DNA from 2 places in the Desulfovectis peckii genome. Region 2 is predicted to be linked to the other one. Evidence: riboswitches for the same ligand, from Rfam matches in the RefSeq annotation. Region 2 holds a riboswitch; the other holds the start of a gene.
The links. A riboswitch is a leader RNA that binds a small molecule or an ion and turns the genes downstream of it on or off. The one in region 2 is predicted to bind glycine.

Region 1: another riboswitch for glycine. It lies ahead of ACZ5NG_RS06570 (alanine/glycine:cation symporter family protein); the one in region 2 lies ahead of gcvT (glycine cleavage system aminomethyltransferase GcvT).

The regions. Positions count from the first base shown of each region.
Region 1 is NZ_AP042409.1:1,311,238-1,327,606, forward strand. It holds gene ACZ5NG_RS06500 (autorepressor SdpR family transcription factor) at 1-190, shown strand, start outside; gene ACZ5NG_RS06505 (SdpI family protein) at 180-836, shown strand; gene ACZ5NG_RS06510 (DUF456 domain-containing protein) at 870-1,340, shown strand; gene ACZ5NG_RS06515 (pyridoxal phosphate-dependent aminotransferase) at 1,504-2,577, opposite strand; gene cobS (adenosylcobinamide-GDP ribazoletransferase) at 2,606-3,346, opposite strand; gene cobT (nicotinate-nucleotide--dimethylbenzimidazole phosphoribosyltransferase) at 3,499-4,536, opposite strand; gene ACZ5NG_RS06530 (YmaF family protein) at 4,615-4,926, shown strand; gene ACZ5NG_RS06535 (hypothetical protein) at 4,954-5,292, opposite strand; gene ACZ5NG_RS06540 (YifB family Mg chelatase-like AAA ATPase) at 5,484-7,019, shown strand; gene ACZ5NG_RS06545 (nuclear transport factor 2 family protein) at 7,041-7,619, shown strand; gene ACZ5NG_RS06550 (small, acid-soluble spore protein, alpha/beta type) at 7,668-7,835, opposite strand; gene ACZ5NG_RS06555 (AzlD domain-containing protein) at 8,035-8,337, opposite strand; gene ACZ5NG_RS06560 (AzlC family ABC transporter permease) at 8,330-9,094, opposite strand; gene ACZ5NG_RS06565 (NAD(P)/FAD-dependent oxidoreductase) at 9,173-10,612, opposite strand; gene ACZ5NG_RS06570 (alanine/glycine:cation symporter family protein) at 10,819-12,210, opposite strand; glycine riboswitch at 12,328-12,429, opposite strand; gene ACZ5NG_RS06575 (glycosyl hydrolase family 18 protein) at 12,705-13,847, opposite strand; gene ACZ5NG_RS06580 (uracil-DNA glycosylase) at 13,939-14,103, shown strand; gene ACZ5NG_RS06585 (hypothetical protein) at 14,114-14,272, opposite strand; gene brnQ (branched-chain amino acid transport system II carrier protein) at 14,385-15,704, opposite strand; gene ACZ5NG_RS06595 (M18 family aminopeptidase) at 15,930-16,369, opposite strand, start outside.
Region 2 is NZ_AP042409.1:1,826,123-1,842,491, forward strand. It holds gene ACZ5NG_RS09025 (glycoside hydrolase family 57 protein) at 1-115, opposite strand, end outside; gene ACZ5NG_RS09030 (DUF4912 domain-containing protein) at 112-810, opposite strand; gene ACZ5NG_RS09035 (lysostaphin resistance A-like protein) at 994-1,650, shown strand; gene ACZ5NG_RS09040 (hypothetical protein) at 1,888-2,022, shown strand; gene ACZ5NG_RS09045 (LysO family transporter) at 2,097-2,693, opposite strand; gene ACZ5NG_RS09050 (LysO family transporter) at 2,690-3,007, opposite strand; gene ACZ5NG_RS09055 (CoA-binding protein) at 3,157-3,576, shown strand; gene nth (endonuclease III) at 3,576-4,208, shown strand; gene trmL (tRNA (uridine(34)/cytosine(34)/5-carboxymethylaminomethyluridine(34)-2'-O)-methyltransferase TrmL) at 4,209-4,673, shown strand; gene ACZ5NG_RS09070 (SLC13 family permease) at 4,769-6,274, opposite strand; gene ACZ5NG_RS09075 (cation diffusion facilitator family transporter) at 6,630-7,586, opposite strand; gene ACZ5NG_RS09080 (alpha/beta fold hydrolase) at 7,751-8,608, shown strand; gene gcvPB (aminomethyl-transferring glycine dehydrogenase subunit GcvPB) at 9,070-10,533, opposite strand; gene gcvPA (aminomethyl-transferring glycine dehydrogenase subunit GcvPA) at 10,530-11,873, opposite strand; gene gcvH (glycine cleavage system protein GcvH) at 11,873-12,262, opposite strand; gene gcvT (glycine cleavage system aminomethyltransferase GcvT) at 12,297-13,391, opposite strand; glycine riboswitch at 13,524-13,598, opposite strand; glycine riboswitch at 13,602-13,707, opposite strand; gene ACZ5NG_RS09105 (small, acid-soluble spore protein, alpha/beta type) at 13,893-14,108, shown strand; gene ACZ5NG_RS09110 (hypothetical protein) at 14,105-14,401, opposite strand; gene ileS (isoleucine--tRNA ligase) at 14,560-16,369, opposite strand, start outside.

The sequences.
Region 1 (16,369 bases), 510 kb from region 2:
TGCCGCTAAATTCGACATTTCTAAACCCAGCATTTCGCATCATCTTAATATTTTAAAAAACGCCGGTTTAGTGTTAGATGAGCGCAAAGGGCAGTATATTTATTATTCGTTAAACACATCAGTGCTTGATGAGGTAATGGGATGGATTGCTAATTTACTGGATAAAGGGGAAAGCAAAAATGAAAAATAACGGAACAAAATTAAATTGGATGATCGTAGTTGTTTTGCTTCTTTTCTGGGGAATATGCGCTTCTTTCTATCCCTCACTGCCGGAACAGGTGCCCACCCATTGGAATTTTAAGGGCGAAGTAGACGGTTATTCCCACAAGGCAGTGGCTGCATTTATCCTGCCGCTTTTGCCGTTAGCCATTTATTTATTGATGACTTTCCTTCCCAAAATCGACCCTAAGCGCGAAAATTATCAAAAATTTGGCACCAGTTATGAAGTAATTAAAATGTCGATAGTGATTTTAATGGCCGGTGTTTCTCTAATAACCATTTTAGCCGGCAAAGGTTATAACATAAATGTTGACTTAATTATGCGTCTGGCGGTACCGATGTTATTTATCATTATAGGTAATTTCATGGGCAAAATTAGATTTAATTATTTTACCGGCATTAGAGTTCCCTGGACTTTAGCCAGCGAAACGGTATGGAACAAAACTCATCGTTTTGCCGGCAAGGCCATGGTAATTGGCGGGTTAATCGCCCTGTTAGGTGTTTTCGCCCCGCCGATAATTGGCATGATTATTCTTTTTAGCGGAATATTTGTCCCAATGATTATCAGCATAATTTATTCTTATTTTGCCTATAAAAATACAACGTCTGAAAAGTAAAACCCCCGGTACGAGGTGATTGTTCTGGATTGGTTGGGTTTGGTTGTTGCCCTGATAATTATGTTCATTGGTTTGGCCGGTACAGTGCTGCCTTTACTGCCCGGCGCCCCGCTGATTGTGCTGGGGATGGTTGTTTACGGCTTGTTTAACGGGTTTCAGCTTTTTAACACCCTTTTTTGGGTCGGGCAGGCAATACTGTTGCTATTGGTTTTTGTCGTGGATCATCTGGCTGCCGCCGTAGGGGCAAAGAAATACGGCGGTTCGAAAGCCGCCGTTTGGGGAAGTGTTGTCGGCGTTGTTTTGGGCTTGTTCACCATGGGGCCTTTCGGAATATTGATCGGCCCTTTTATTGGCGCGGTAGTAGGCGAACTAATCAACAAACGCCCATTTGCACAGGCGGTTAAAGTAGGGGCAGGCACGCTGCTTGGCTTTGCCGGCGGCACATTAGTTAAGCTGATTTTTGAAATCGGTATGATTACCTGGTTTTTATTGGTTGTGTTGTGATTTTTATTATTGATAATATTGCCTTTCGTCAGAACGGGCAGGGTTTCACCCTTGCCCGTTTTCGTGTATGCTAGGTTGTTTGGACAGCCAGGCCATTTCCGGAGAGCAAACGGTTAGCCGGCAAATTCAAAGAGCGTTGCCAAAGAAACAACGCCCTTATACTCTACAAATTACATAATACCTCTCTAAGCTTTTTTAATAAGGTTAAGTTATCATTCCGTTGGCGAACGGAGATGCGAAAATAATATTGATCCAGCACCGGTAAACATTCCGCCACCTGAATTAATATCCCCCTCATTCTTAACTGCTCGCTCAGTTCATAAGCGGTTTTGCCGGTATTTTTACAATTTACTAAGATAAAATTAGCGCTGGAGGGATATACCTTTAAACCCCGAATCTGCCTTAACCCATAAATTAAAAAGTCCCGTTCCCGCTTGGTAAATTTCAGTGTAGTCATGATGTACGAGGTATCTTCCAGCGATGCCTTTCCGGCCAGCTGAGCCATTATATTTATCCGCCATGGCAGCATAACTTGCGCAACCTTTTTCACTATGCTTTTATCTGCCGCCAAGTAACCTAATTGCAAACCCGGCATGGCAAAAAACTTTGTCAGTGAGCCAATGACGATCAACGCGGGGTTTTCTATGCATTCCGGAAGTAAGGTTTCGTTCTCTTCTACAAAGTCCATGTATGCTTCATCAACAACCAGCACCGCTCCCTTTCTTCTTACTTCTTCGGCTATTTTCTCCATTCTTTTTCGCGGGATCAGCATCCCGGTTGGGTTGTTGGGATTACTGATTAAAATTAAATCTCCGGGTTGAAGGGTGTTTTGCAGTGATTTTACCGGAAAGGAAAAGGTATTGCCGCGGTTAAGAATAAGATATTCTACGGGAATATCCGCCGGCAGTTCACCCCGCTGCTCCATCAGCGGTATCGGCAACAGCAATCTTTTCGGAGACAGGGCCTTAATTAAACTATGGATAATTTCAGTTTCACCGTTCCCCAGCAAAATGTTTTCAACGGGTGTGTTTAAAAATCGCGAAAAAGCCATCTTTAATTCCCGGGAATCCGGATCCGGATAGTGGCGTATTAAGCTAACCCCGCGCCGCAGGGCATCCAAAGCCATTGGTGAAGGCCCCAAGGAATTAATTACGGTGCTGAAATCTATAAAACTTTCCGGATGGTAATTATTTTTTTTATGTACCACATTATTATTAGGCTCAAGTAACTTATACAACGGCAAACTCCCCCACTTGCTCAATTTATCACAAACACTTGCACAATAAAGCACCGAGCATAAACACTGCTGTTTCTGTCAATTCAGTTATCGCCCCGTAACAATCTCCTGTCAATCCGCCAAGCTTTTGGGTAATATATTTCGCAGTCAGCACAGCAAACATAAATGTCATCCCAACGGCTATTAATCCGTAAGGATAAACAAATAAGGTCAGGGCACAGATAATCAAAAATGCTACCGGCAGGTAATATTTGCCGGTATGATTGGCAAAAGTGGCCCCGGTACCCCTTTTTCTGGCATAAGGGTAATTATTAATTGCATAAAGCATGCAGGCCCGGGATACCGCAGGAGCTAACATTAACCAGAAATATTTTTCCGGCGGGGAAATTTCATACAAGTAAGCAGCCTTCAGCAGCAAAACAACTAGCGCGGCCAATACCCCCATTGCTCCTACCCGGCCGTCCTTCATCACCGCAAGTTTTTGTTCCCTATCTTTGTTGCAGCCCAGTCCGTCGGCGGTATCCATTAGTCCGTCTAAATGCAGGCCTCCGGTAAGCAAAACAAGCAGCATAACAGCAGTTGCATCGGCAGCAAATTCAAACCCAACATAATAAAGCAAATAACAGGCAGCGGCGCAAATCCCGCCTAAAATAAGCCCCACCAAAGGAAACCAAACTTGCGAGCGCCCCATTTCCTGCTCGCTAAAGTACATATTTCTGCCAATGGGCAGCACGGTAAGAAAGCTAACCGCTGCTATCAAGCTTCGCAAAAGTAACACCTCACAAAGACTTTTTATAATTCGACTTAATTACATCTATTTCCTTTTTTTCCAGTAAGTTTTTTAAAAATTTTTAAACGATTCTGTTAATAAGCACTGAAAAATCAAACCCGTACTGCCTATAAGGCAATACGGGTAACAATCTAATTTGTCAGTTCTTCAAAGGTAGCCATCTCATTTAAAATGTTTGCTGCCGCCTCTAGTAGCGGAAAAGCCAATACCGCACCTGTTCCCTCACCCAGGCGCATGTTCAGCTGTAAAACAGGTGTGAGCTTTAATATTTCCATGATTTTTTGGTGCCCCGGCTCTGCGGACAAATGAGAAGCAAACATATAGTGCCGACACAGGGGAGCTATTTTATCAGCCAACAGTGCTGCCGTTGCGGCAATAAAACCGTCAATTACCACCGGCACACCTAAAGCGGCCCCGCCGATAAACAAACCGGCCATGGCCCCAATTTCCAGGCCGCCTACCTTAGCCAGCACATCCAGCCCGTCAGCGGCATTTGGTTTGTTCACCGTCAATGCCTTGGTTATTAGGGCAATTTTTTTTGCCAGTGCCCGTTCATCAATGCCGCTGCCTCTGCCGGTAATCTCCTTAGGATCAACGCCGGTTAAGGCAGCCAAAACCGCACTGCAAGCCGTGGTATTGCCAATGCCCATATCCCCCGCTGCCAATAGCGTTGCTCCTTCTTTGATTTGTTTTTCTGCCAGCAATATCCCCGCTTCCACTGCGGCAACCGCTTCTTCGCGCGACATCGCAGGTCCATATATAAAGTTATCAGTGCCCTTTTTTATCTTTAGGTTAATTAAGCCCGGGTGACTAAAGTCTGCCGCCATACCGATATCAGCCACCACAACATTTGCGCCTACTGTCCGGCTTAAAACGTTGATTCCCGCGCCACCTTTTAGAAAGTTTATCACCATTAATTTGGTGGTGTCTGTAGAAAATGCACTGATCTTTTCCTGCACAATGCCATGATCGCCCACACATACAACTACCCTTTTGTCGCCGATAACGGGGTGGGCACGCCGCTGAATGCCCGCCAAGCGCACCGCAATATCTTCTAAAACCCCCAGGCTGCCCTTAGGCTTGGTTAGTTTATCAATGCGCGCTGCGGCAGATTGCATGGCTTCGGCATCCGGCAGTTTTATATTGGCAATTGCTTCTTGTAGCTTCATGTAATCAATCTCCTTCAAATATTTGTAACCATTTGTAATAAAATTCCATATATTATCATAAATTGGGAGGGATGGCTGATGAGAGGTCACGTTCACTCTTATTACGGTATTACCAGTTTCGATTTTGGGCATGTCCATTATTTTCGGGGCACTTCATCCAGAAACTACGGCGGTGTAGACTACCACACCCATGTTTTAGCAGGGCGGACCACTTTTGATCAAGGGCACACCCATTTTTACAGAGTAATAACCGGACCGGGAATTCCCGCCGGTTATGGATACCACATCCATCCTTATTTTGTAGTTACCAGCACTAACGGGCGGGTGCCGCACGTTCATTTGATCAGCGGATACACCGCTCCCGCACCTAATGACCGGTATTATTACTAAGCGCCGTTACGGGCGCATTTTTCTCTTTTACTGCAGTTTTTTATCCGGCATATCTAATATGCGCATCACATAAGCGGCAGCGGTCATTTTGGCGTTTAATATGTCCGGGCTTTGTTCCTGCGCCAGTTTAACCTGCTGCTGAAAACCGCCCTTCCCTTGAATGCAGTTAAAAATTTCTTCACTCAGCACTTGACGGGCCTTATCTGTTTCCGCAAAGCGAATGGCCGAAGACAGCATGTCTTTTAACAAATTCTGCTCCACTTCCGGCTCAATGTTCGGCACCGGTGTATTGAACCCCCGATATACATCTATCAGTAAAGCCAAATATTCCTGTGGGGTAGTTTTATTTTGCCTACTATTTGTCATAATTAGCTCACTCCCTAATTAAATACTGCTAAGCTACTTCCCCTTACCTTACTTTACCACAAAAATACGCCTTTGACATAAAGCATTTACCTGCTGATACCGTTGTCATACAATTTTGGCAGGTAATTTTTACGTCTTGGTAGAATATTGCAATATTAACCACTTGAACTGTCTTTGGAGGATAGGTTGACATGCTGGCCATTACCAACAGTGTTGCCCTGCAGGGTTTGCAAGGCGTAATCGTAAAAGTGGAAGTAGATGTATCAGCCGGACTGCCCAAATTTGACTTAGTCGGTCTTCCGGATACTGCCGTGAGAGAATCTAAAGAGAGGGTGCGGGCAGCCATTAAAAATTCCGGTTTTGAGTTTCCGGTAAAACGCATTACCGTCAATCTGGCCCCGGCGGACATTCGCAAAGAGGGCCCGATATATGATTTGCCCATTGCCATTGGCATATTAGCCGCATCCGAGCAAATAGACCCGGTTAATTGTTTAGAGCACATCTATATCGGCGAACTTTCCTTAGACGGGGCCATTCGCCATGTTCACGGCTTGCTGCCGGCAGCTTTAACGGTACGGCAAAAGGGTTACCGCAGTATGATAGTGCCGGCGGAAAACTGTGCCGAAGCGGCGCTGGTACAGGGAATTGATGTTTATCCGGCCGGCAGCTTGGCAGGCTTAGTAGCCGCATTAAAAGGAGAAGAACAGCTTACCCCCTACACGGTGGACATGCAGCAATTGCTAAAAAACACTTCTTCTCACCTGGTGGATTTTGCCGACGTTAAAGGACAGCTTGCCGTAAAGCGGGCCTTGGAAGTAGCCGCTGCCGGCGGTCATAACATTTTAATGGTCGGCCCACCCGGTTCCGGTAAAACAATGCTGGCACGGCGATTACCCACCATTCTGCCGGACATGACTTTAGATGAAGCCGTTGAGGTCACCCAAATATACAGCCTGGCCGGGCAGCTAAAGCCCAACCAGGCATTGGTAACAGAGCGGCCCTTTCGCTGCCCGCACCACTCGGCGTCAAGCGCCAGTTTGGTGGGGGGCGGGCGCATTCCTAAGCCGGGTGAAGTGAGCCTTGCCCACCATGGGGTGCTTTTTCTCGATGAAATTTTAGAATTCCGCAAAGATGTGCTGGAATCACTGCGCCAGCCGCTGGAAGACGGCATAGTTTCCGTTACCCGGGTACATTCATCCCTTACCTATCCGGCTAACATTATGCTGGTCGCCAGCGCCAACCCCTGTCCCTGCGGCTACTTTGGCGATCCCCTTAAAGAATGCACCTGCACGCCGCCGCAAATTCAACGCTATTTGCGCCGCCTGTCCGGCCCGCTGCTAGATCGCATCGATATGCACATTGAAGTTTTGCGCGTGCAATTCAGCGATTTACAAGACCCGACACCGGCTGAACCGTCGGCAGAGATAAAGGCCCGGGTGGAAAAAGCCCGCAGCATTCAACGGATGCGTTTTAACGGCATGCAGTCCAAAGTTACCTGCAACGCCCAAATGCCCCCTTCAATGATCAGAAAATACTGTGTCCCTTCCCGCGAGGCCAAAAGTCTGCTGCGTGCCGCCTTTAAGAGTTTAAATTTATCTGCCCGCAGTCACGATAAAATACTAAAGCTGGCCCGCACCGTTGCCGATTTGGCCGGCAGCGAGCTCATCTTAGAACAGCACATGGCAGAGGCATTGCAGTACCGCAGTTGGGAAAATAAATTTATTTAGTCATATTAAGGAGGAAGCAAGATGTTAAAAACTAAAAATCTTTTGGCGGCAGCCATGTGCATTTTGTTGTTTTTAACAACTGCTTGTGCCGACAGCTCTTCCCCGGAAACCGTGACCGGGAATTTTTTAAATGCGCTTAAGGAGTCTGACTTGAGCAAAGCTAAAAAATATGTAGTAAACACTGATATCGAAGGGGCTTTGCCAGATAAAGAAATAGCCAAATTAATTCTGGCAAAAATTGAATATAAAATAACGGAAACGAGCATTAACAGCGACAAAGCAACCGTTAAAGCTGATATTACCGCACCGGACATGATGGGAATAACAGCAAGTACCGTAAACGAAATGATACCTTTAGCATTTGCCACGGTTTTTTCCGCTGAAACCTCTCCGGAAGAGATAGATAAACTCGTAGATAAGTACCTGATCAACAGCATATCCGATGACAATGCACCAATGACAACCACCCAAACCAATATAAATCTGGTTAAAACCAAAGGCGGCTGGAAGATTTCCCAAGCCAATGATGAGCTTTACCGTGCCATTACCGGGAATGCCCTAAAAGCTTTTGAAATTTTAGAAACCGAAAATAAATACTAAAACCTCTTGGCCTCTTACAACCGACCAAGAGGTTTTCATCACCTTACACTAAAACATTTCATTGGCCTTTTCAATAGCAATTTTCACAAAGTTGCCGCACTGGCGAGAAGTTAAGTTTCCGTAGTCGCTGTGCTCTCCTTCAATTAAGCCTTCCACACCCTGCTGTCTGGCAGCGTAGTGTTTCAGTTTCCAACTCATTACTTTGTCCCTGGCCACAGAAACTACCTCCTTTTTGGTTGTTATCGTTAGTTTCTGCAGCAGTAAATTTAATATAACAAGTAAGTTCAGCTAGTATATTTAGTAGCTGCAAATGCAGATGAAATTTATTAATAGTACTAAGAAATAGCATTATAAAAGTATTAATTTTTTATATTATTTTCAACAAAGCATTGGTTTATTTAAGTTCATTAATTAATTACATCAATAAATTCCACAAAAACACGCCGGCGATACCGCCAAAGATGACAATAATTACGTTTAAGCCAAAATAAGCCAAAATTAAAGCTACAATGCTGCCGGAAATAGCAGAATGTATGTTGCCGGTAGATTGTAAAATGCCGGGAAAGAGCAAGGCACTGATTGCCGCACAGGGAATAAACTGTAAAAAAGTTTTCAATGCAGGTGGCAGTTTAGTAGTGTCTAAAGCTACCAGCGGCAGCATTCTGGGAATGTAAGTCACTGCCGCCATGCCAATGACGATCAACAAAAGTTTATCCATTGTTTGCACCCTCCTTGGGGAACAGAGCTGCACCAAGGGCTGCGGCAATTAAGGTGGAAATAATCACCGTCCACCCGGTAGACAAAGCGGCAAACAGCGGCAGCCAGTTAAGCAGGGCGTGAGTAGCTGCGGCAATTATGGCCACAATTAAAAAGGGTTTGGAAGTTTTTAGCGAAGGAATTAACAACCCGATAAACATGGCGTAAAGGGCAATGCCCATGCAGGCTTTAACGGATTCCGGAAGTCCGGAGGCGAGAAATATCCCCAGCCATGTTCCGATATTCCAGGCGGCAAAGGCGGTAAAATTTAAACCTAACAAAAAGGCCGGACTTAAAGTTTTCTCTTGACGAAAAGAGGCTACAGAAAAAGTTTCATCAGTAACGCCAAAGGCAATGAGTGAACGCATCTTGGCAGATACATTTTTTTCAATGCGTTGCGCCAATGAGGCAGACATCAACAAATGCCGCAAATTAAGAATAAAGGTAGTCATGACAATTTCTCCGCCCATAACTCCTAAAGACATTAGGTTAACGGCCATAAACTGGCTGGCACCGGCATAAACCAACAGTGACATCAATGCACAGATTATATTGGGCACATCTGATGCTTTAGCTAAAATTCCATAAGCCAAGGCAATCGGGATAAAGCCAATGGCGATGGGAACGGCGGCTTTAATGCCGTCAACTGCCGTTAGTTTTTCTGTAGCTTGCATGTTATTTTTAACTTCGGTTGAATGTTTTGTCACCGGTTGCACCATTTTTTGCCTCCTGCTGGAAAACTTATACAGGGCCGGTAAATATCAAGTTAACCGGCCCTGTACAATGTTGCACTCTATTTAAGCCAATTTTGCCGCAATATCTCTTGCTATCCAAACACCACAGGCACTTGCTTGGGCCAAGCCTCTGGTTACACCTGCCCCGTCACCGCCGGCATATAAGCCGCTAATTTCCGTTTCAAATTTATCATTTAATTTCGGCCGGCTGGAGTAAAACTTGGCCTCCACACCGTAAAGCAGGGTATGCTCACAAGCCAGTCCCGGTGTAACATGATCAAGGGCTTCAATCATTTCGCAAATACTTTTCATGGTACTGTAGGGTAAGGCCAGAGCCAAGTTACCCGGCACCGCTTCTTTCAGCGTCGGCTCAACAAAACCAACCTTAATTCTCTTTTCAGTTGATCTTCTGCCTTTTAAAATGTCACCGTACCTTTGCAGCAAAACACTGCCGTTAGATAAGTCGTTTGCTAATTTAGAAATTGCCCGCGCATATTCATTTGGCTTGTTAAAAGGTTGCGAAAACTTGTGCGAAACCAATATGGCAAAGTTAGTGTTCCCACTGCCCAGTTTTTTATCTTGGTAAGCATGTCCGTTAGCCAGCATCACACCGCTGTGATTTTCAATTACCACATAGCCGGAAGGGTTACTGCAAAATGTCCTTACTGTTGTGCCTACTGAGGTGCGATAAATAAACTTGCCTTCGTATAGATGTTCATTTATCTCTTCCATAATGGTGTCCAGTGTTTCTACACGCACACCCACATCAACCTGGTTGTTGGTCATCTCTAAATTGTGCTTGGCCAATACTTCTTCCAGCCATTTAGAGCCGTCTCTGCCCGGCACAATCACTACTTTTTTAGCTTCAAAGTATTGCTCATCTTTAGTGACAATACCGCTAACGGCTAACTTGCCGCTCCCGTCTTTTTTTACCGTAATATCTGCTACTTCAGTTTCAAAAATCATGTCAATTTTATCTTTTAAGTACTCGTAAATGTCAATTAAAATTTTTATGTTGCGCTCGGTACCCAGGTGACGGACCCTGGCCCTAAGCAGCTTAAGACCCACTGCCAGTCCTCTTTTCTCGATGGCTTTAACCGCCGGCGAAGTAGGATCGGTAATTTCTGACGGCGCACCGTGCTTTAAGTTAATTTCATCTACATAGTTAATTAATTTCAAAACTTCAGAAGGAGGCAGATAGTCGGTCATCCAGCCGCCAAATTCAGTAGTGATGTTAAATTTCCCGTCCGAGTATGCCCCGGCACCACCAAAACCGTTGGTAATTGAACATGCCGGAATACAGCCGGCGTAATCTTTTTTCTCATTAGCCGGCGGACACTTTTCCAGTTTTTTTTCCAACATCGGACAGCTGCGCTTGTATATGTCCCTACCCTTATCAATCAACAATACCTTTAAAGAAGGCGCTTTCAAGGAAAGTTCATAACAAGCGAAAATACCCGCTGGCCCGGCCCCTACAATAATTACGTCATACCCTTTGCTCATTGCTTTCACTCCAAGCTTATATTAGTCTTTTAACATCCCAAAGTTACATTATATACCAACTAAAATTATATAGCAAACTTATTTATTGTAAGAAAAGGAAAAAATTTAAAAACCGATCCCCATCAACATAATTAGAATTATATACCCACTAAATAGAATTGCCAAGGCAAATTAAATAAAGGTGTGATAAAGCACACCCTTATTTATTAATTTGATTTGGCTGTCTTTAATTCAGTTTTTGCCTTGACATTAGATTGTTCTTCTTGAAGATGTTTCAGGTAGCGGTTTGTTTCCGCCACTACCACGCCACTTAAGCCCAGTAAGGCAATTAAGTTGGGGATGGCCATTAACCCGTTCACTATATCGGCAATTATCCAAATCATATCCAGTTTAAGAAAAGCGCCCAAGCCCACTAAAACTATAAAGATAATGCGGTAAGGCATAATTGCTTTTACCCCGAACAAATACTCACAGCAGCGCTCGCCGTAGTAATTCCACCCCAAGATGGTAGTAAAAGCAAAAAAGGCAATAGCGATCGTTAAAAGGTGGGGTCCAAACGCCGGGAACCCGGAGGCAAAGGCCAATTGGGTCATCGCCGCACCTTCGGCTGTACCGCACCACACGCCGGTAACTACCAACGTCAAGCCGGTCATGGTACAAATAATAATTGTATCAATAAAAGTACCGGTCATGGAAATTAAACCTTGTTCTGCCGGCCATTTGGTTTTTGCCGCCGCCGCCGCAATCGGGGCACTGCCCAGACCGGATTCGTTAGAAAAGACGCCCCGGGCAATACCGAACTGAATAGCCATCATTACGGTTGCTCCTAAAAAGCCGCCGGTTGCGGCAGTACCGGTAAAGGCACCGTTGATTACCAGTTTAACTGCCGCCGGCAATTGTTCTATGTGCATTATTAAAACTGCCAGGCAGACAACAACATAAAAAACAGCCATAAAAGGCACAACCTTAGTGGTAACATTAGCGATTCTCTTAATACCGCCAATGGTTACCAAGGCTACCAACAAGGTAATTACAGCGGCAGTAAGATAAACGGGAATGCCCATGGAGTTTTCTGCCGATGATACGATGGCGTTTACCTGGGGAAAGGTGCCGATGCCAAAAAAGGCAACTAAAATACCGCTTATGGCAAACATTATCGCCAATGGGCGGAATTTAGGGCCCAAACCTTTTTCAATATAGTACATCGGCCCACCGGAAATTTGCCCGTTGTCATCTACCGTGCGATATTTAACAGCCAACAGTCCTTCGGCATATTTGGTAGCCATGCCAAAGAAGGCTGCCAGCCACATCCAAAAAAGGGCCCCCGGGCCGCCGGCATAAATAGCGGTAGCCACCCCGACAATGTTGCCGGTACCGACGGTAGCCGCCAAGGCGGTACAAAGGGCACCGATGCTTTTTATATCGCCGGAACCGTCATTTTTAGCAGTGACAATAAGTTTTAATGCCAGCGGCAGTTTACTTACCTGCAGCAGTTTAAGCCTAAATGTAAGTACAATCCCTGTCCCCACCAAAAGAATTAAAAGCGGCGGCCCCCAGATATAAGCGTCGATAGTTTGTAACAAATCCATAATGTTCATTGCCTCATCTCCTACTTTGTTGTTAAAAAATAAAAAAGCCAAATCAGAAATGATTTGACTCTTGAAAGCAACAGGCAAAGAAGCAATTAGTCAGCATTAAATTTACTAACTAATTGTATAGCCTCCTCTGTCCTTTTGCCTGAGAGATTGAACAGCTGTACAGACTGTTTTGCCCCTTCGGCGCCCTTATTATGTAAGGGTCTCTCCAGAGTCCTGTCCGCCGGTGGTTCCGCTTTTTAACAAAGCACCTGAGAGTTTAGCTCCTTCGGTGGGCCTTTCGGCCGCTCTCCCACAGGCATCATTCAGTGTCCATATGCGGTTGTTACGTAGGATATTATAATTCTAACTCTTGGAAATAGCAACAGTTAGAAGTAATATTCTAATATTCTGACTTTTATAAGTCTATAAGTCCCTTTTTGTATCTGCGGATACCAAATATGCTCCCCTCAAAGCCAAGGAGAGCACGGCAATATATTTTAAATAACCGTAACTGCTTATATTCTCTTAATAATTGAAAACATATGGTTTAATATATACCAATTTTGCGGAAAACTGTTATCCAGCTGCCAATAGCTTACCCCTCTTAATTGATATTCGTTAATTAGTTCCAGTTTGGCTTGAATGCTGCGAGCGTCTTCAAACCAAACAACATGGCTGCTTCCCTTTTCATCTGTATAATAAAAGTACGGCGCTTGTGCCTCTTCATCGTATTGAACGGTGGCCCCATATTGAGCGGCTAACTGCAACGCACTTATCGGAGTAACTCTAACCGCCCATTCGCCGCCCGGTGCATAAGGCAGTGTCCAGTCATAACCATACAGCGGTATGCCAAACATTACTTTTTCCGGTGGAATGACTGAAACTGCATAATCAAGCACTTCTCTTACTTCATTAATCGGGGCAACGGCCATGGGTGGGCCTCCGGCATATCCCCAATCATAGGTCATCAACACAACAAAGTCATTAATCCTGCCTTGAGCGGCATAGTCGTGGGCCCCATGCCATTCTCCGGTGGTTATGTCATAGGGTTTGGGAGCTAAATCTGTTGATAGCACATAATTTTCAGAATGTAAAAGGGCATAGGCTTTAGCTACAAAATCATTGTATAATTGCCTGTCTTCGGGCGGAATTCTTTCAAGGTCAAAATTTACTCCGTAATAACCCTTTGCCTTCAAAACCTGCAGGATGTTGCCAATTAAAAGGTCTTGAATGTTTTCATCTGACAAAATAGCATGAGCTATTTGGGGATCAAAGTTCCCTTCCCCTAAGTTCGTTAACACCATTAAACCTGCTACATTATACTCTCTCGCTGCCTCTATTACCGCTAAATCATCTAAAGGCTGTAAGCTGCCGTCCGCATTAACTTGATAACTAAAGGGGCTGATATAGGTTAAGGACGGTGCGGCTTCATCAATTAATCTTGGGTTTTGTTGATAATAACTTGGTTCCATCCAGGCATTAACTTCTATCGCCCGCAATTGATTGCCAGCATCACCGGGAATAATCAAAGCCATGCCGGAAATAAGATGGGGCAATTCATAGATTGCATTTATATCAATAATTCTTTGCATGTTAACTTGATATCTGTTGGCAATCATCTGTACTGTCTCCCCCGGTTGCACCACATGTATCAGCAATGCCCTCCCCCTTTCTCTTTTAAATACTGTATTATATTCATATCAAGGTGTATTGCTTTCGGTAATTGGCTAGGAAAGGAGAAAAGCTTACATGCAGGAAAGAGTTGTTTGCCGCAAATGCCGCTATTTCTATATCACCTGGGACAAGCGTTTTCCCAACGGCTGCAAGGCTTACGGTATCAAAACAAAATACCTGCCGTCCGTGGTTGTGCTCAGAACGACAGGTAAGGGCTGTGCCTGTTATCAGCCGAAATAACGGTTATTATTTAATCTTTTTTCAAACTTTTGTCTGTACTCATGTAGCTGCCGCTACCCTGTTCAGGGGCAAGGTTTTGTTCCGTCAGCCCCTTAACTTTAAAGGTCGGCGGATCATAAGAACTTATTTTTTCGTCATTTGCGCGCTTAACAGGTTTCCTTTTGCTCATCAAATCGCCTCCCGCAAATAGGATAACCGAAAAGCATAATATCTATGAAAACCTGTCTGCACAAAGAAAAGGCCCTGTGCTTTTTATTCCACAGGGCCCGGCAACAAAGATATCAGTGCTGTGTCTGGGATACCGCGCTATACAAGGTGCCAACAACAAACACAATCAAAGCGGGCACTACCCAGCCCAACCCCTGATCGTGCATGGGCAAGTAAACTAAGAGCTTATCCAGCCCAAGCTGAATGCCGAGTCGTTGGCCGATTGATGCCGCCAAGTTTACTAATGCTAATATTGTAGTAATGCCGACGGTAGTTACATAGACGATCTTTTTACCTTTAAATAGGTTGTGTATAATGCCCAGCAATACTAAAGCAATAACGATGGGGTATACTGTTACCAACAGCGGAACCGACACTTCCAAAATAGTGGCTAAACCCATGTTTGCCAGAAGTGCACTAACTAAAGTAGCAATTATACAAATCGTATTGTAGCTCACACGATTATTGGTTAACCTGCTAAAGAAACTGCCGCAGCTGGCAACCAGGCCAATGGCCGTTGTTAAACAGGCCAAAGCCATGCCTATAGCAATGGCAACTTTACCAAAAGAACCAAGTAAGTATTCAGACATGAAGGAAAGCAATTCCCCTTGGTTATCACCGGCATACAATGTACCGGTAGTAGCCCCAATATAGGCCAGACCGATATACACCGAACCTAAACCAACTGCAGCAACAATTCCGGCTATGATGGTTATTTTGGCGATTTCGTTATTATCGGTAACACCCTTGTTTCTAACCGAGTTGACAATAACCAAACCGAAAATTGTCGCCGCTAACGCATCCATCGTATTGTAACCTTCTAAAAAGCCTTGAATAAAGGGTGTGCTATAATTTGCTGCACCGATGCCTGCACCCGGGCTAACAATGCCTTTAAAAATAATAATACCGAGAAATAATAGTAAAAACGGGGTAAGTATTTTCCCCAAATTATGAATAATTTGACTGGGACGTAAAACAAACGCTAAAACAATACCAAAAAATATCACCGTGGTTATTGCTAAAGCCAGAGACGACATGCCGGGGCTTAAGTCACCTAAAAAGGGTGCCACCCCTACTTCATAAGTGGTAGCGCAAGTACGCGGAATGGCCAACAGCGGGCCGATACAAAGTACCACCACGGTAGTAATAATTTTACCGAACAAGGGGTTTACTCTGCTGCCCAGCTTTTCCAAGTCACCGCCTGCCATAGCCACTGCCGTAACCCCTAACAAGGGCAACCCTACACCGGTAACTATAAAACCAAAAACAGCCAGCCAAAGATCTTCCCCGGCCAGTTTACCTAACATTGGCGGGAAGATCAGGTTGCCGGCACCGAAAAACATAGCCAATAAGGCCAAACCGGTAACAAATATCTCTCTGTTACTTAACTTCATGAAAACCCTCCTCCATGCTGCAAAAATAAAGCTTGTCCAGGGTGAGTATCAAACATCTCGGCAGTACAATAACCTATATCCTAAACTAATTTACACCGAGTGTCAATTATTTATATTACTTTTCAAATTGTCTATATTTTTACACAACTTGATTGTGATTTGTACAAAAAATAAATTAAGCTTCATGCCGACGGCAGAAGCTTAATTTTGTTCGCTCGTTTAGTTTTACATGCTGTAAAAAGCTACAAAAGCTTGATAAACATAAAGATGATCTTTTACACCGGCCAATTCTCTTATTGAGTGCATCGCCAGCATGGGGTTGCCGATATCTACGGAACGGATGTTTAAATGCCTGGCTGTAATTGGCCCAATAGTAGAACCGCCTCGTAAATCCGAACGGTTAACAAAGGTTTGATAAGGAATGTTGTTTTCCCGGCAGATAGAAGCAAACACCGCCGTTGAATCACTGTCTGACGTATACCTTTGATTGGCATTGATTTTTATCACCGGTCCGCAGTTGATCCGGGGTTTGTTTACCGGGTCATGCCTTTCCGGACTGTTGGGGTGTACCGCATGAGCCATATCCGCTGAAATGAAAAATGAGTTGGCCACCGCGCGAAAATAATCTTCCCGGTGCTTACTGGATAGCACAATTTTATTTTTGT
Region 2 (16,369 bases):
ATGTTTCGGTTATCGCTTCATATAGCCAGCGTTCTTCTAAAAAATATTCATCTTCCGGATGACGAAGAAACGGCAAATGTGCGTGTAGCACTAACGCCAAATAGCCTTTACTCATGACAATCTCCTTTCACGACCTTGCTGAGTGCGATTGGTAGTTTCAGTGTACTGCATGGTAAGGGGCATTTGATAAATGCCTTCCAGGCAGGCCCAATCTTCATCATACAAATCTGATAAAGATTGTCTGGGAGTAGTAACAAAGTTGGAACGCAGCAGAGTAATAAACCTGCCGTCTGCCAACATTCGGCCGAAATCAACGCAGTAGCTCCTGCTCGGCTGGGCAACTTCTATATGCCAATCTCGGCTGTCGTAATTAACATATATGTCGTAATAATAGTTGCTGTTTAAGCCGTCAAAATGATCAACACCGGTAATATCGTAAACCCGCAGTACCGGGCGGGAATTAAACCAAGCCTCCTCGCCAAATGCGGCTTTAAACGCTTCTTCTTTAGTGGCGGTAACTTCCCAGTAGGTATACAACCAATGGGGGTCTCTGACCATGAGCATAATGTAATCTTGATTATAGGCATATGGCAGTTCCGGAGTAGGCTGTGCCGTCTTTTTTTCCCATTCCGGAAAGGGAACAATTTCTTCCGCAAACTCAGTCATCAGCGAGGTCTTTGCCGGTTGCAGCGCAAAATTATCAGCGGCATTTTCAGTATCTTCTTTATAAAGCTGATAAACATAATAAAGCATCACGGCAATCATGATCACCGCTGATACAGCCAAAAACCAGCTGATCGTTGCTTCCATACTTTTCCCTCCTTGGTAATATTTTTTAATAAATGGGTATTTTAAGGTGGTTAATGAGCAATAAAAAAATAAATTAGTCAAATTGTAGTATTGCCATCGATAAATGCCTTTATTTAAGAATTTATTACCGAAAAAACTTTAAAAACGGGAATAATAGCTTAAGCTTTAGGAGGTGCAAAGGCTTTGAACGTACGCTGGGGCGTTAGTGAGGTATTGACAGTATTAATTGCCAGAATTATTGTGGTATTTATTTTAAGCAGGTTGGTGCTTCCTTATTTGCCGGGGATTTCGCAAAACATGCTAAACATTTTGGATCGGTTGATATTAATTGGTTTAACCTTGTTTTTTGCCTATAAATCCGGTTCAGTAAAAGATTTAGGCTTAAACCGGCAAGATTTCGGCAAAAACATTCTTTTTGGATTAGCGGGTGGAATTTTTATTTTTACCGTCACTACCGGTCTGCAGCAGCTGTTTGTCGCTGTTTTGGAAGCGGATATTAACACCAACCCGCTGGTAGCAATGGCTGCCCAAGCCAAAACATTTTCTGAGTTAGCCGCACCGCTCTTTGTGTCCGGCATCATGGCACCGCTGGCGGAAGAAATCTACTACCGCGGCTTTGCCCTACCTGTTTTTATTAAACGCTGGGGGGTGATTGCCGGTGTGGTGATATCCGGCTTATTTTTTTCTGTGATGCATTTAAGCACTGTTTGGTTTATTGAAATTGCCCTGGTAGGCATGGCTTTATCGTTAATGTACTACTGGACCGGATCTCTGTTGCCCGGAATCATTGCCCACGGTTTTGTCAATTCAGCTCGATTAATAACGGTTTATATATTATAACCGTCGGCTTAATTTTTTGACACTGACAGTACAGCTCTATGTTGAACTAATCGACATGGCTGCAATTTGTTACAACTTGCACTATCCTTGCAATTTACAGCCTTAAGGTTTTGTGCATGCTGTTTTAGCTGGTATTATAAGGATAAAGCAGCCTTTATTGAGCTTTACCGACCGCTATTTTGTGATAAAATGAACTTAATATAGTATACAAAATACCCTTTAAGGGAGGCGGTATATATGTTAGATCGCGAGTATGAACAATACTTACAGAATCAGCACTACGCAGTAGAGAAAAATAAAGCCGGCTTCCTCTGGATTATCACAGCAGCAACAATCCTTGTACCTTTATTGTGGTACGTAGTTAAAATATAAAATAAGGTGCATAACGCACCTTTTTTTTGTGGGGTCAGGCTATTATTAAATTACTCAAGCCTGTCCCCTTATACTTATATCCGGATTACTAACGGAACCAGTATAGGCACTAAGGCAGTTAATATCGAGCCGTTGATAAAAGAAACTACTGCGGTATCGGCATCCGTTGATCTGGAGATAATCGGCAGTGTGGTATCCATACTGGTGGCACCGGCAGGAGCAATGGCACTGTATTTGCCGATATACTTGGCAATTAACGGTATGGTGACAAAAGCCATCAGCTCGCGGGCCACGTTGGTGATAAATGCCAGTGCGCCAAGTTCCACCGAATATATTTTTGCCAGTAGCACGCCGGAAAGACTGTACCAGCCAAAGCCGGCACCGACAGCCGATGATTCATTAACCGGCATTCCCAAAGCTAAACCTACCATAACCGCTCCGGCAATACTGCCAATAGCCACCAAAAGCGGCACCAGCAACACTCGCCAACCCATTTTCCACAAGCGTGCCCACACTTCTTTTTGCTGTCCTAAATCTATCCCTACACCCAACAGTAAGACAAATAAAGCGGCAGAAGTTAAAGTATCTAAGTGAGCGACTAAATCTGTCGGCACTACCCAATAGCCCAAAGCCACCCCAACGGCAACGGACGCGAGAATAAGCCAAGTCACCTGTCATCACCAACTTCTTCTGATTGATTAGTCAGTAAATGTTTTGGCTGTTTTTTAACAATAAATTTTTCCGCCAATCTAACCAGCAGCACACTGGCCGCTATACTGCCGCCGGCCAGTAAAAATGCCTGCCAGCCCATGCGGGCAAAATTGTTCAAAACTTCTTCATTAGAACCAAGCTGTGCTCCCATCACCACCAGTAAAAATACCAGCCCGACCAGTGTTACCTTTTGGGTGATTTTGCTGTCTTTGGGCAGCAAATTGAAGTGCCCGACGGCAAAACCCACAGCAATGGCTAATAAAACCACACCCATTTGTTTAATCACTCCATGTTATGTAATTATAAAATATCAACCAATATATCAGTATATCATTTTTTAGATTAATGTTTAATCATCTACTTTACTAATGGGGTGTGGTTTTTGGTATATTATTTAATGTAGCAAGCTTAGGAGGTACGTGCATGTTTAAAAATCCCGAAAGTCACCGGTTGAAAGAGCTGTTGCAGAAAGCCCGCACTATTGCCGTTGTCGGCCTGTCAGATAAACCCGATCGGGCCAGTTTTCAAGTTGCCCAGTACTTACAACAGCAGGGATATAAAATAATCCCGGTCAACCCCAAAGTTGATACGGTATTGGGTGAAAAGGCCTATAAAAAGGTCAGTGATATTCCGGAGCAAGTAGATATTGTCAATGTTTTTCGGCGGAGTGTTGATACCCCGCCGGTGGTTATGGATGCCGTCAGCAAAAAGCCAATGGCGATTTGGCTGCAGCTGGGCATTAAAAACGAGGAGGCGGCCAAAATTGCCCAAGATAACAACATTACAATTATTATGGATCGGTGCATTAAAATCGACCATGCCGATTTATTGGGGAGTGTATAGTGCGGGTAAAAGAAATTTTTGCTATTTTAAAAGAGGCTTATCCTGATGCCGGGTGCGGTTTAAATCATGAAAACCCCTTTCAGTTATTAATTGCGACCATTTTAAGTGCGCAGTGCACCGATAAAAGAGTTAATATGATCACTGACAGCTTGTTTAAAAAGTACCGCACGCCGCAGGATTTTGCCGCATTAACTCCGGAGGAACTGGCGGAAGAAATTAAAGGCTGCGGTTTGCACCGCAATAAAAGCCGGGCAATTATTGAAACCTGCCGTATTTTATTACATAAGCATCACGGCAAAGTACCACAAACCAGGGAAGAGTTAGAAGCGCTGCCCGGGGTGGGGCGCAAAACTGCCGGTGTGGTCTTAGGAGTAGCATTTGGCCAAGCTACCCTGCCGGTAGATACCCATGTGCACCGCGTAGCTCACCGCTTGGGGTTAGCCAGCGGCAAAAACCCGCAAGCTACGGAAAAAGAGCTGATGCAGTGCCTGAAAAAAGAAACTTGGCAGCCGGCTCACCATTTGCTGATAGCCCACGGCCGGAAAATATGCACCGCCCGCAACCCCAAATGTGCTGTCTGCCCGCTGCAAAAACTTTGCCCAACACACCAAAAAAGGAAAGAGGAGAATTAAATGCACGTTGTATTAGTTGAACCGGAAATACCCGCCAACACGGGAAACATTTCCCGCACTTGTGCGGTAACGGGAACGACTTTACATTTAGTAAAACCGCTGGGGTTTTCCACCGATGATCGCCATTTAAAAAGAGCGGGACTGGATTATTGGCATTTGCTGGATCTGCACTACCATGACAATTTTGCCGCACTGCAGCAAAAATATCCCAACGGGAGATTTTGGTACGTCACCACCAAGGGAAAAAAGTATTACACCGAGCCGCGGTATCAGCCCGATGACTTTTTGGTTTTCGGCAAAGAGACTGCCGGACTGCCCCCAGAGCTGTTAGCGGCCAATCCCGATTACTGCATTAGAATACCGATGATTAACAATACTCGCGCCCGCTCACTTAATTTATCTAATTCGGTGGCAATTGTGCTGTTTGAAGCTTTACGTCAGTTAAATTTTAATGGCCTGGAATAAGAGCAAAGGCTCTCATCCAGGCCATTAATTTGATTGCAATAATTGTATCGGTTATATATTATATCAATTACGGTGATTAGTGCAGCTTTAATTAACTAAGGCAATAATGCCGGTACCCCTAGCAGCGGCCAAACAGTTACCGAGAATACACCAATCATTATTACGGCGAGAATGGTAAACGGTATACCCATCTTAAAGAATTCGCTGACACTAAACTGGTTAGACTGATAAGCAATGGCGTTCGGGGCAGCACCGACCAACAGCATGTAAGGCAGAGCGGCAGCTGCCAGAGAAGCGAACAGAATCAGATATGGGTTAACCCCTAGGTAATTGGAAATAACCAGCGCTACCGGCAGGGTAATGGAAATAGCTGCCACGTTCATAATAAAGTTGGTTAAAATGATAATTAGGAAAGCAATTGCCAGTACAAATACTAACCAGTGAGATTCTTGGAACATTCCCAACCAGTGTACCGCCATCCACTGAGCAGCTCCGGTTTCCCAGAGGCACAAACCGATACTCATGGCACCGCCGAATAACAGGATGATGTTCCAAGAGATATTCTTTTCTAAGTCTTCTTTGTTAAATATTCCGGTAATGAACATAATACCTACTGCAATTAAAATGGGCACTGCCCGCCCCATGGCGGCCAAAGCCGGTACAAAACTTTGCAAAGCCAAAATAGCAACTACCGTTAAGGCTAAAACGGCGACAAAGACTTCCTTCTTAGTAAGCGGTCCCATTTCGGCATAGATCTCTTGGGCCTTCTCTTTCAATCCGGGTATATTTTTCTTCTCCGGTCTGTAGAATACATAAGCTAATAAGAACCAGGTAACAAAAGTCATTACGATACCAAAAGGCCCCATCATTTTTGTTACTTCAGCAAAGGACACATAATTACCGGTAAACTCTTGGAAGAAACCGGCGGCTACTGCGGTACGGGCCGCACCAAGCATGGTAATCATACTACCGGCACCGGCAACATAAGCCATACCGATGAACATTGCTTTACCAAATTTACTCGGCTTTTCGTCTTCATCGTACATTTTTAAAATGACCATCATCAGCGGAAACATGGTTGCCGCCACAGCTGTATGCGCCATCAGTAAGGTAAGTCCGACCGTTACCAAAAAGACGCCCAGCAGAATCTTTCTGGTATCCTCGCCTACTATAGTAAGCATTTTAAATGCCAAACGGTTGGTTAAACCCACCTTGGTAAAAGCAAGACCTAAAAACAGTGAACCCATAATGAAAAATACCGAAGAATCCGCCATATTACCAAATGCCTGATCGGCGGGTCGAATGACAAATGCCACTTGAATCACTGCGATTAAAAGACTGGTCACACCGATTGGTATTACCTCAAAAACCCACCAAATACCTGCCAGTAAAAACAATCCAATGGCCAGTTGGCCTTCTCGGGAAAGTGGAAAGACTTCCCCGGCGGGATCCACTGCCGGTGTTAATTCAGGTAAAAAATAGAAAAGAGCAAATGCTGCTATCCCGGCAAATATTGCCGACACCCGTTTCCAATCGAAAGAAGGCTTTTGCACTTCTATCGTCTTGGCAGCGGACGTTGCTTTTGCGGTGTCAACTGACATCCCAATCACCTCTTTTAATTAACTAACTGTAGAGCTTAAGTAAAGCCTGTCACTTAAACAAGGTGCTGTCATATTTTATTTTTGCTTAAAAATAATACTTTTTTCCGAAAAGCCGGTAATATTATAAAATAAAATGTGCTTACATTACAATGGTTTAGTTTTCCAGGCATCCCTCCTTAATAAGCAGTTTATTATAAACGTGCTTGTGTAAAAAGTAACTAATTTTCTTTTGATTATATTATTAATATCCTGTTTTGACAACACTTTTGTCACTGCAAAGACAAAAAAAATTTCACCGCAGCGCTTGCGGTGCTTATTTTTAAAGCCTTTTTGATAAAAATACACTGTATTACACTCAATCTTGCTTGCCATTGTGTGCAGACCGGGGGGTACAGGGCGCGTTCTTTTGCTCACAATCACAAGCCGCTTGGCATCCTTCACAGTCCTGCGGCGGCTGACACGGTTCACTGTGAATGAGAATCTCACTTTGCGGCAGCTTTTGCATTAAATCATTTTCAATGTCATCACATAGCCGGTGGGCACTGACCACATTTTGACAGCGGGGGACAACCAGATGTAAATCAACATGACGCTGCGGCCCCGCCTTGCGGGTGCGCAGGTTGTGATACTGCACTATTTGCCGGTTATAGCTATCCAGTACCGCTTTAATTACTTCCTCCTCTTCTTTAGGCAGTTTTGCATCCAATATGCTGTTAATGGATTCACGCATTAAATCAAAGGCCGCCTTTAATATTAACAGCGCGACAAAAATAGCGATAACGGGGTCAATAATCGGCTTACCGGTAATCATAATCAAAATAATGCCAACAAAAACACCCAGTGAAGTATATACATCGGTGCGCAGGTGCCAGGCATCTGCCACCAAAGCCGGCGAATCCGTCTTTTTGCCCACCTTCATTAATTTACTGGATATTATCCAGTTTACCGCGCATGAAATACCCATAATTAAAAGCCCCAGCTCTAAGGCCACAATTTCACCGGAACCTTGCAAAATTTTCTGTATAGCGTGCCACAAAATTCCTGCCGCCGCGGCAATAATCAGCAGTGCCTCTAATATGGCGGCTAAATTTTCAAACTTGCCGTGACCGTATTTATGCAATTCATCAGCCGGCTTAGCCGACTGACGCACGGATAAAAAGGCAATGATCGCTGCCAACAAGTCCAAACCGGAATGAATAGCCTCTGATATGATACTTACTGAGCCCATAAATATGCCCACCGTCAATTTGCCGGTGGTTAAAAAGGTATTTGAGATAATCGACAGGCGGGCCACTTTTATCTTTTCATCCATGATTACACTTCCTGTTTGTCAAAATAATTCTTATATAATATATATAAAATTACACTTAAACTCAACACCTTTGTAAAAACATTTAGAATAAATTTCAAAATGTGATTGATAATGATTTTAATTTACGATAAAAATACAAAAAAAAATATTAAAAAGGAAAGCCTATGATGATTAGTAAACAAGTAAAGAGTGTGAAGTTTAACCTTAGGGGCATCAATGTCAATTGCTATACTGCAGGTCAATCCGGCTCTCCGATCATTCTTTTGCACGGTGCCGGTGTAGATTCAGCCGACATATCCTGGCGGGAAATTATTTGGCCACTGTCAAAAAAACATCGTGTATTTGCCCCTGATCTTCCTGGATATGGCAAAAGTGATAAGCCGGATGACGTGGAATACTCGCTTTCATTTTATGTAAGTTTTTTAGATCAATTGGTTAACGCCTTAAATCTAAAACAAGTAAATCTGATTGGGCTTTCTCTCGGTGGCGGCATTTCTCTTGCCTTTACATTGAAAGAACCCTGGCGGGTAGATAAATTGGTAATTGTAGGATCATGGGGACTTTATTCCAAACTGCCTTACCATCTTTTGTCCTACTGGTATACCCAATCACCGTTTAACGAACTGTCTTATAGGTTGGCGGCAAAGAGCAGAAGGCTTGTAAAGTGGATCTTGCTGTACAGCTTGTTTGGCAGTAGCGATAATCTTTCAGACGAACTGGTAGAGGAAATACTGGATGCGCTAAAAGATCCCCATGCCGGCAAAGCATTTATCTCTTTCCAGAGAAGTGAGATTACCCGAACGGGCTTGAGGACGGATCTGGCGGTAAGGTTATCGGAAATTAAAGCACCCACACTCATCGTCCATGGGACAAATGATCCCGCCGTTCCTGTTAAATATGCCAAAAAAGCACACCGGAAGATAAAAGGTTCGCAGCTTTATCTTATGGAAGGGTGTAAACACTGGGCACAAAAAGAAAGGCCGGAAGAGTTTGTGCGGGTGGTGGATAGGTTTTTGTCTTGATAAAGGAAGCGCGTTCTCGCAATTGTAACATTCCTTATATCGGGCCGGCATAGAAGCCGGCCCCTACCATTTTATTGATTTTACTGTCCACATTTAAGGGAAAGCTTCTTCATGTCTGCGCGTTCATACAGATGCAACATTTCTTTTGACGCCAAGGCATTTACCGAAGCAAACGATTAGCCGGCTAATTCAAAGAGCATTGCTAACGGAGGATTAGCGCCGAGGACTGTTTGAGGAGCTTTGCTCCGAGTTCACTTTCTTCTGATTAAAAAATTAAGGATGAAAGTACACGGCCGCCCGCCCGGAGGCGGCGGAGCTCGTTCATTTTTATGTGCCGGCGTGTTTGCGTAGTGTAAATGGCCTTGGCGGCCCTTAAGCGAACGTTCCTTTAACTACACAAAAAAGGCTAAAGCACAACAAACCTTTAGTTCGCAGTACTTTAGCCTTTGCATGCAGCAATTTTAAGGCCGATAATATTTGCTTTGATACTTTAATACCGGCTTACGGGCGGCGGTTACTTCATCCAAGCGGCCTATCGGTGTGGTGTGCGGAGCCGACTTAAGCAGTTCCGGATTAGTTTCCCCTTCTTCGATTATTTTTATCACGCTTTCCGCAAACGCATCAATTGTTTCCTTGCTTTCGGTTTCCGTCGGTTCCATCATCATTACTTCCTCAAATATCAGTGGGAAGTAGATCGTCGGCGGATGGTAACCGTAATCCAGCATGCGCTTAGCAATATCTAAGGTGGTGACGCCAAGTTCTTTAAAATTCTTCGGCGGCTGGCAGACAAACTCATGCATGCAGGTGCGCTTCACCGGAATTCTCAATTTGTCGCTCAGCAAATGCATCAAGTAGTTGGCATTTAATACCGCATGCTGGCTGACTGCTTTCAGCCCCTCGGCACCTTGTGACAAAAGGTAGGTATAAGCCTTGATTACCACGCCGAAGTTGCCGTAAAAGCCATGTATTTTGCCGATAGACAATGGACGATTGTAGTCTAAACGGTATTGATCGTTTTCTTTAACAATTATCGGTTTGGGTAAAAACGGCGCCAGTTCTGCCTTCACACCTACCGGGCCGCTTCCCGGGCCGCCGCCGCCGTGTGGGGTGGCAAAGGTTTTATGCAGATTGAGGTGCACAATATCAAAACCCATGTCACCGGGGCGGGCAATGCCCATAATGGCATTCATATTGGCTCCGTCATAATATAGCAAGCCCCCGGCTTGGTGAATGATGTCTGCGATTTCTACAATGTTTTCTTCAAATAAGCCCAATGTGCTGGGGTTGGTAAGCATCAAAGCAGCGGTGTCTTCATCTACTACTTTGCGCAGCTCATCCAGGTCAACATTGCCCCGCTCATCAGATTTAACGGTTACCACTTTAAAGCCGGCCAAAGCGGCAGTTGCCGGGTTGGTACCGTGAGCGCTGTCCGGCACAATTACTTTGCTGCGGCTTTCTCCTTTATGCTTTAGGTAAGCTTTTACAATCAGTATGCCGGTAAGTTCGCCGTGTGCACCGGCAGCCGGCTGCAGTGACATAGCATCCATCCCGGTCAGTTCACACAAATACTGCTGCGTGTTATACATCAATTCCAAGGCACCCTGTACCGTTTCTTCCGGCTGATAGGGGTGCAGCTGCGTAAAACCGGGCAGGTTAGCCATGTCTTCACAAATTTTGGGGTTGTATTTCATGGTGCATGAACCTAGGGGATAAAAGCCAACGTCTACCCCGTAGTTGAGACGGGAAAGCCTGGTAAAGTGGCGTACGGCATCCAATTCACTTACTTCCGGCAGCTGCGGTTCATCTGTACGCAAATTGTTTTCCCCCAGTAACTCTTCCAGCGGTTTTTCCGGCACATCGTTATCCGGCAGCTGCACTCCTTCCCGTCCGGGTTGGGAAAGTTCAAAAATTAGTTTTTCCGTCATCTGGCATCACCTCCCAGTACCGCAACCAGTTTGTCAATTTCCTCTTTGGTTCGTTTCTCTGTAACACAAAAGAGCATGTGGTTTTGCAGCTCGGGATAAGCCTGTCCTAAATCCCAACCGCCGATAATGCCGGCATCCAGTAGGCGAGCGTTAATTTCTGCCGGCGGTTGCGGCACTTTAACCACAAATTCCTTAAAGAACGGCGCATTCCAAGCAACCTCAAAGCCAAGCAATGAAGTAATTTGCTGGCAGGCGTAGTGTGCTTTTTGCAAACACTGCTCAGCTACCTGTCTAAGGCCTTTTTTACCTAATAAGCTTAAGTGCACAGTGGCGGCCAAAGCACACAGTGCCTGATTGGAGCAGATGTTGGAAGTGGCTTTTTCCCGGCGAATGTGCTGCTCTCTGGTCTGCAGGGTAAGTACAAAGCCCCGGCGGCCCTGCCCGTCCTTAGTTTGACCGACTATCCGGCCGGGCATGCGGCGCATTAATTTATCGGTGCAGGCTAGATACCCCAAATAAGGACCGCCGAATGACAAGGGTATGCCCAGGCCTTGGCCGTCACCGACAACAATATCCGCCCCACAGCTGCCCGGTGTTTTCAACACCCCTAAGGCAACGGGATCACAAACCGCTATCAAAAGAGACTTGTTTTTGTGGGCCAACTCAGCTGCTTGGGTTAAATCTTCAACGACGCCAAAAAAGTTGGGATAAGGAATAATCACCGCCGCAACATCTTTGTCAAGCTGTTTTTCCAGCTTTTCCAGATCGGTGCGTCCTTCGTTGAGCGCAATTTCTTCTACCTGCAGCTCCTGCCCCTCGGCGTAAGTCTGCAGTACTTCGCGGTAGGCCGGGTGTGCCGCCCGCGACACCAGTACTTTATTCCGCCGGGTGGCAGCGGAAGCCATTAAAGCTGCTTCCGCCATTGCTGATGCCCCGTCATACATTGACGCATTGGATACATCCATGCCGGTTAATTCGCAAATCATCGTTTGATATTCAAAAATTGACTGCAGCACTGCCTGACTGATTTCCGGCTGATAAGGGGTATAAGCAGTGTAGTATTCTGTTCTGGACAAAATGTGTTTCACCGCACTGGGGATATAGTGATCATAGGCCCCGGCCCCTAAAAATATAGTGTAATCCTCAACGGTTTTATTTTTCTTGGCCAAAGCGCCCAAATGACGGGTCAGTTCTAATTCAGAATGAGCCTTGGGCAAATTTAAGGGTTTGTTTAGTTTTACTTTTTCCGGAATGTCACTAAAAAGCTCGTCCAGCGAATTAAGTTTTAGAGCGGCCAACATTTGGCCGCGCTCTTCATCAGTATGAGGATAAAATTTCATTAGGCATTCTCCTCTAAGAAAGCTTGATACTCTTCAGCGGAAAGCAAGTCGTCTAATTCTGACGGATCGGAAAGCTCCAACACAACAATCCAACCCTCACCATAAGGGTCGTTATTAATTGTTTCCGGAGCTTCTTCCAAAGCCTCATTTACTTCCACTACTTTGCCGCTTAGCGGGGTAAAAATGTCAGATGCGGCTTTTACCGATTCCACAACTCCAAAGGTATCATCTTTTTCTAAAGTGTCGCCTACAGCGGGCAGCTCTACAAAGACAATATCGCCTAAAGAATCTTGAGCATAATCGGTAATGCCAATGGTAACACGGTTGCCGTCAATCCGTACCCATTCGTGTTCCTTACTGTACTTTAAATCACTTGGTACATTACTCATAAAATAACCTCCTCATTATTATTGTTATGTTATATTATTTTCTTTTGTAAAAAGGTTTAGGGACTACTTTAGCTTTTACCGGTTTATTGCGAATGATGACATCCAGTTCCGTATCTACTGCTGCATACTCCGGTTTTACATAAGCTAACGCCAAATTTGCATTTAATGTGGGAGCAAAGTTGCCCGAGGTAATCCAGCCGATTTCCTCACCATTGACTTGCAATTTATAGCCGGTCCGCGGCACTCCCCTTTCGATCATTTTCAGGCCTACCAGTTTATGGCTGACACCCTGCTCCTTAATTTTAATCAAGGCATCTCTGCCGATAAAATCTCCTTTATCAAACTTTACTGCCCAGCCTAAACCGGCCATCAGTGGGTTAATGCTCTCTGTCATTTCATGGCCGTAAAGACCCAATGCCGCTTCAAACCTTAAAGTATCTCGCGCTCCTAACCCGGCAGGCACCACACCTTCTGATTCCCCTGCTTTTAAGATGGCATGCCATAATTTTACTACGTTCTCCGGTTCGCAGTACAGTTCAAAACCGTCTTCCCCGGTATAACCGGTGCGGGAAACCAGGCAGGGTACTTCGGCCACTGAACCGATAGCAAAACGGTAAAATTTAATGGTAGCCAAATCCAGGCTGGTTAAGCTTTGCAGTACTTTTTGCGCCACCGGCCCCTGCAAAGCCAACTGCGCGTATTCATCGGATTTATCCGCCACTCCTACATCCGGAGCGGTTAGGTGCTGTTTAATCCAAGCGAAATCTTTATCTTTATTAGCAGCGTTGACCACCAGTAAATAACGATTGTTTCCCAAGTAATAAATTAAGAAATCATCAATAATCCCGCCGTCTTCCTTAACCATCAGCGTATACATCGCCCGTCCGATTTCCAGCTTGCTGACATCGTTGGTAACTAAGTGCTGCAAAAAACCTAGTGCCCCGGGGCCTTCCACCAATATTTCTCCCATGTGGGAAACATCAAATAGCCCGGCGGCATTTCTTACGGCCTGGTGTTCTTTAATAATGCCCTGATACTGTACCGGCATTTCCCAGCCACCAAATTCAACCATTTTAGCCCCTAATTCAACATGAACAGCGTAAAGCGGAGTCCGCTTTAATTCAGCCATGATATTACCTCCGTTTGCGTTTTTTGAATTATGGTTAGATTTTGAAAACTCTGTCTTGTATTATTTTCCTTGGTTCAATATTATTATAACCTAATGCACAAAAAAAGACAGAGTAAATCAATATGCTGATTACTCTGTCCGGTTTACCTGAGAGATTTTCCTCGGCTCGAGGTTTCCCCTTTGGTGTCCAGTTGGAACTCTCCAGAGCTACGTCCGGTGACAGTTTGTTGGCCTGAGAGTTTCGGTCATCGTCCAGCAGCGAATAACCTTGCTCCTTCGGCGCCCGGCAATACCGGTGCTCTCCTGCCACTTTCATCCGCAAAACATATTTTCTTTTTAAGGCATTATTCGCTGTCAGTAGATTTTCTCCTGCTTAAAATTAATAAAAATCTAAGCATTTTTTATTGCCAAACGGTATTTTATTACGGCTCATATTTTATTATCAAGCGGCCTATACTAACTTTACGATATGATTAATACTATCTGCGGAGATGAGTGAAAATGAAACGAGCTAAAAAAGTTAAGGAACCCACCAAAGAAGACCTGCTAAGAATGGAAATTGCCGAAGAACTGGGCTTAGGTGAAAAAATACGCACCTACGGTTGGGGTGCGTTAAATGCCAAAGAAGCCGGGCGCATCGGCGGTATTATCACGCAGCGAATTAGAAAAGGCTTAATTACCGATTATAAAGCTAAAAACCCTTCAAAAAAAAGTTAATCTTTTTGGATATTTGGAAATTGTATTACTTTCCCCGGTTTTTTCTTCGTTTCTTTGGTTTGTACCGGAGAACCGCAGGAACTACAGCCCTCGCAGCCGGTCCCTGTTATATCTATCAGGTCGGCCTCTAAAAGTTCGCTTAATATTCGGTTAGTCAGTTCTACCGGACTGGTATTATATGTAAAAGCGCGATCAACATGATACAACAATGACACCATTAAATTTTGCAGTTGTTCAGTACTCATTTGCATAACTTTCTTCGGATAAACGGTACATTTCAGTATTTTAACCACCCCCACGTTGCAATAATCTTAACATAATTATCTAATTAAAAACAACTAACTAATTGTAAATCGCATATTAATTAATGGAAAAATTATCCCTTCGCCTGACATAAAAAGGCGGGGCAAACTATGGTTTGCTCCGCCTATATGCTTTTAAGTTTATTAGCCTATTGGTTTTGTATTACCGATGCACAGCGCGGACACAGCGCCGGGTGTTCTGTATTTTGACCTACTTCTTCATGGTACATCCAGCAGCGTTCACACTTTTCACCGGCTGCCTTTTCTACCTTAACAGCCAGGGCAGGAACGGTTTCACTGGCTTTGACATCAGCGGGCAACCCCTGATGCAAATGGGCCTGTGAGGTAATGAATAACACAGCCAGTTCTTCTTCCATCGGTTTTAAGAACTGATACAACTCGTCATCCGCATAAACGTGCACCGCTGCTTCTAATGAATTGCCGATAAATTTCTCTTGGCGGGCATTTTCCAGGCTCTTCAATACTTCGGACCGGATCTGCATTAAGCGATCCCATTTTTGTTCCAAATCGGCATCTAAATATTCTTCATTTACCTGGGGCATATCCAGCAGCTGCACACTGATCGGGCTGCCCTCCGGTTTAGGCATGTAACGCCAAATTTCTTCGGTAGTGTAAGCCAAAATCGGTGTCAGTAAGCGCACTAAGGCATCTAAAACTTGATACAGTACCGTTTGTGCCCCGCGGCGTTCTTTGGATTTAGCCGGCATGGTATATAAGCGGTCTTTAATAATATCCAAATACCGATTGCTCATATCCAGCACGCAGAAATTATGAACGGCATGATATACCACATGGAATTCATAATTATCATAAGCTTTGATTGCTTTTTCAATCAATCTATGCAGCCGCAGCAGCGCCCAACGGTCAAGTTCATTTAATTCTTGATAGGGCAGGCTGTCTGCTGTCGGATCAAAATCGTTTAAATTGCCCAGTAAAAAGCGGGCGGTATTGCGTATTTTACGATAGGCTTCGGACATTTGTTTTAAAATATTATGTGATACTACCAGATCACTGCGGTAATCTGCCGAAGACACCCACAATCGCAATATATCCGCACCCATTTGGTCAATAATTTTTAACGGATCTACTACGTTGCCCAATGATTTGGACATTTTACGCCCTTTTTCATCAACGGTAAAGCCGTGGGTCAATACCGCTTTGTACGGCGGCTCACCGAAAACAGCCACTGATGTGGATAAAGACGAGTTAAACCAACCGCGGTGCTGGTCACTGCCTTCTAAGTAAAGGTCAGCCGGCCAGCGCAACTCCGGCCATAGTTCCGGTTGCATGAGAACACCGACGTGGCTGCTGCCGGAATCAAACCAAACGTCCATGATATCTTTTTCTTTCTTGAATTTGCTGCCGCCGCATTCACTGCAGGTAATTCCTTCCGGCAGCAAATCTTTAACATCCATGGCAAACCAAGCATCAGAACCATGTTCGGCAAATATCTTTTCTAAATGGGTAATGGTTTCTTCATTAATCACTTCCTTGCCGCAGTCCTCACAGTAAAAAATAGGAATCGGCACGCCCCAGGTACGCTGCCGGGAAATGCACCAGTCGCTGCGGCCTTCAATCATATTATAAATGCGCTCTTCACCCCAAGAGGGAATGAATTTGATTTTGTTGCGGATGGCATCCAGTGCTTGCTGACGAAAGCCTTCCACCGATGCAAACCACTGCTCAGTGGCCCGGTAAAAAATCGGCTGTTTGCAGCGCCAGCAGTGGGGGTAAGAGTGCTTAATTTTGTCCACATGCACCATTAAACCTTGTGCTTTTATTTCATCTATTATCGGCTGATTGGCATCCCAAATTTTCCGGCCGGCAAAGATACCTGCCTCTTCAGTGAAAACACCGCGATTGTTCACCGGAGCAATCACCGGCAGATTGTACTGTTTGCCAACTTCAAAGTCTTCTACCCCGTGTCCGGGAGCGGTG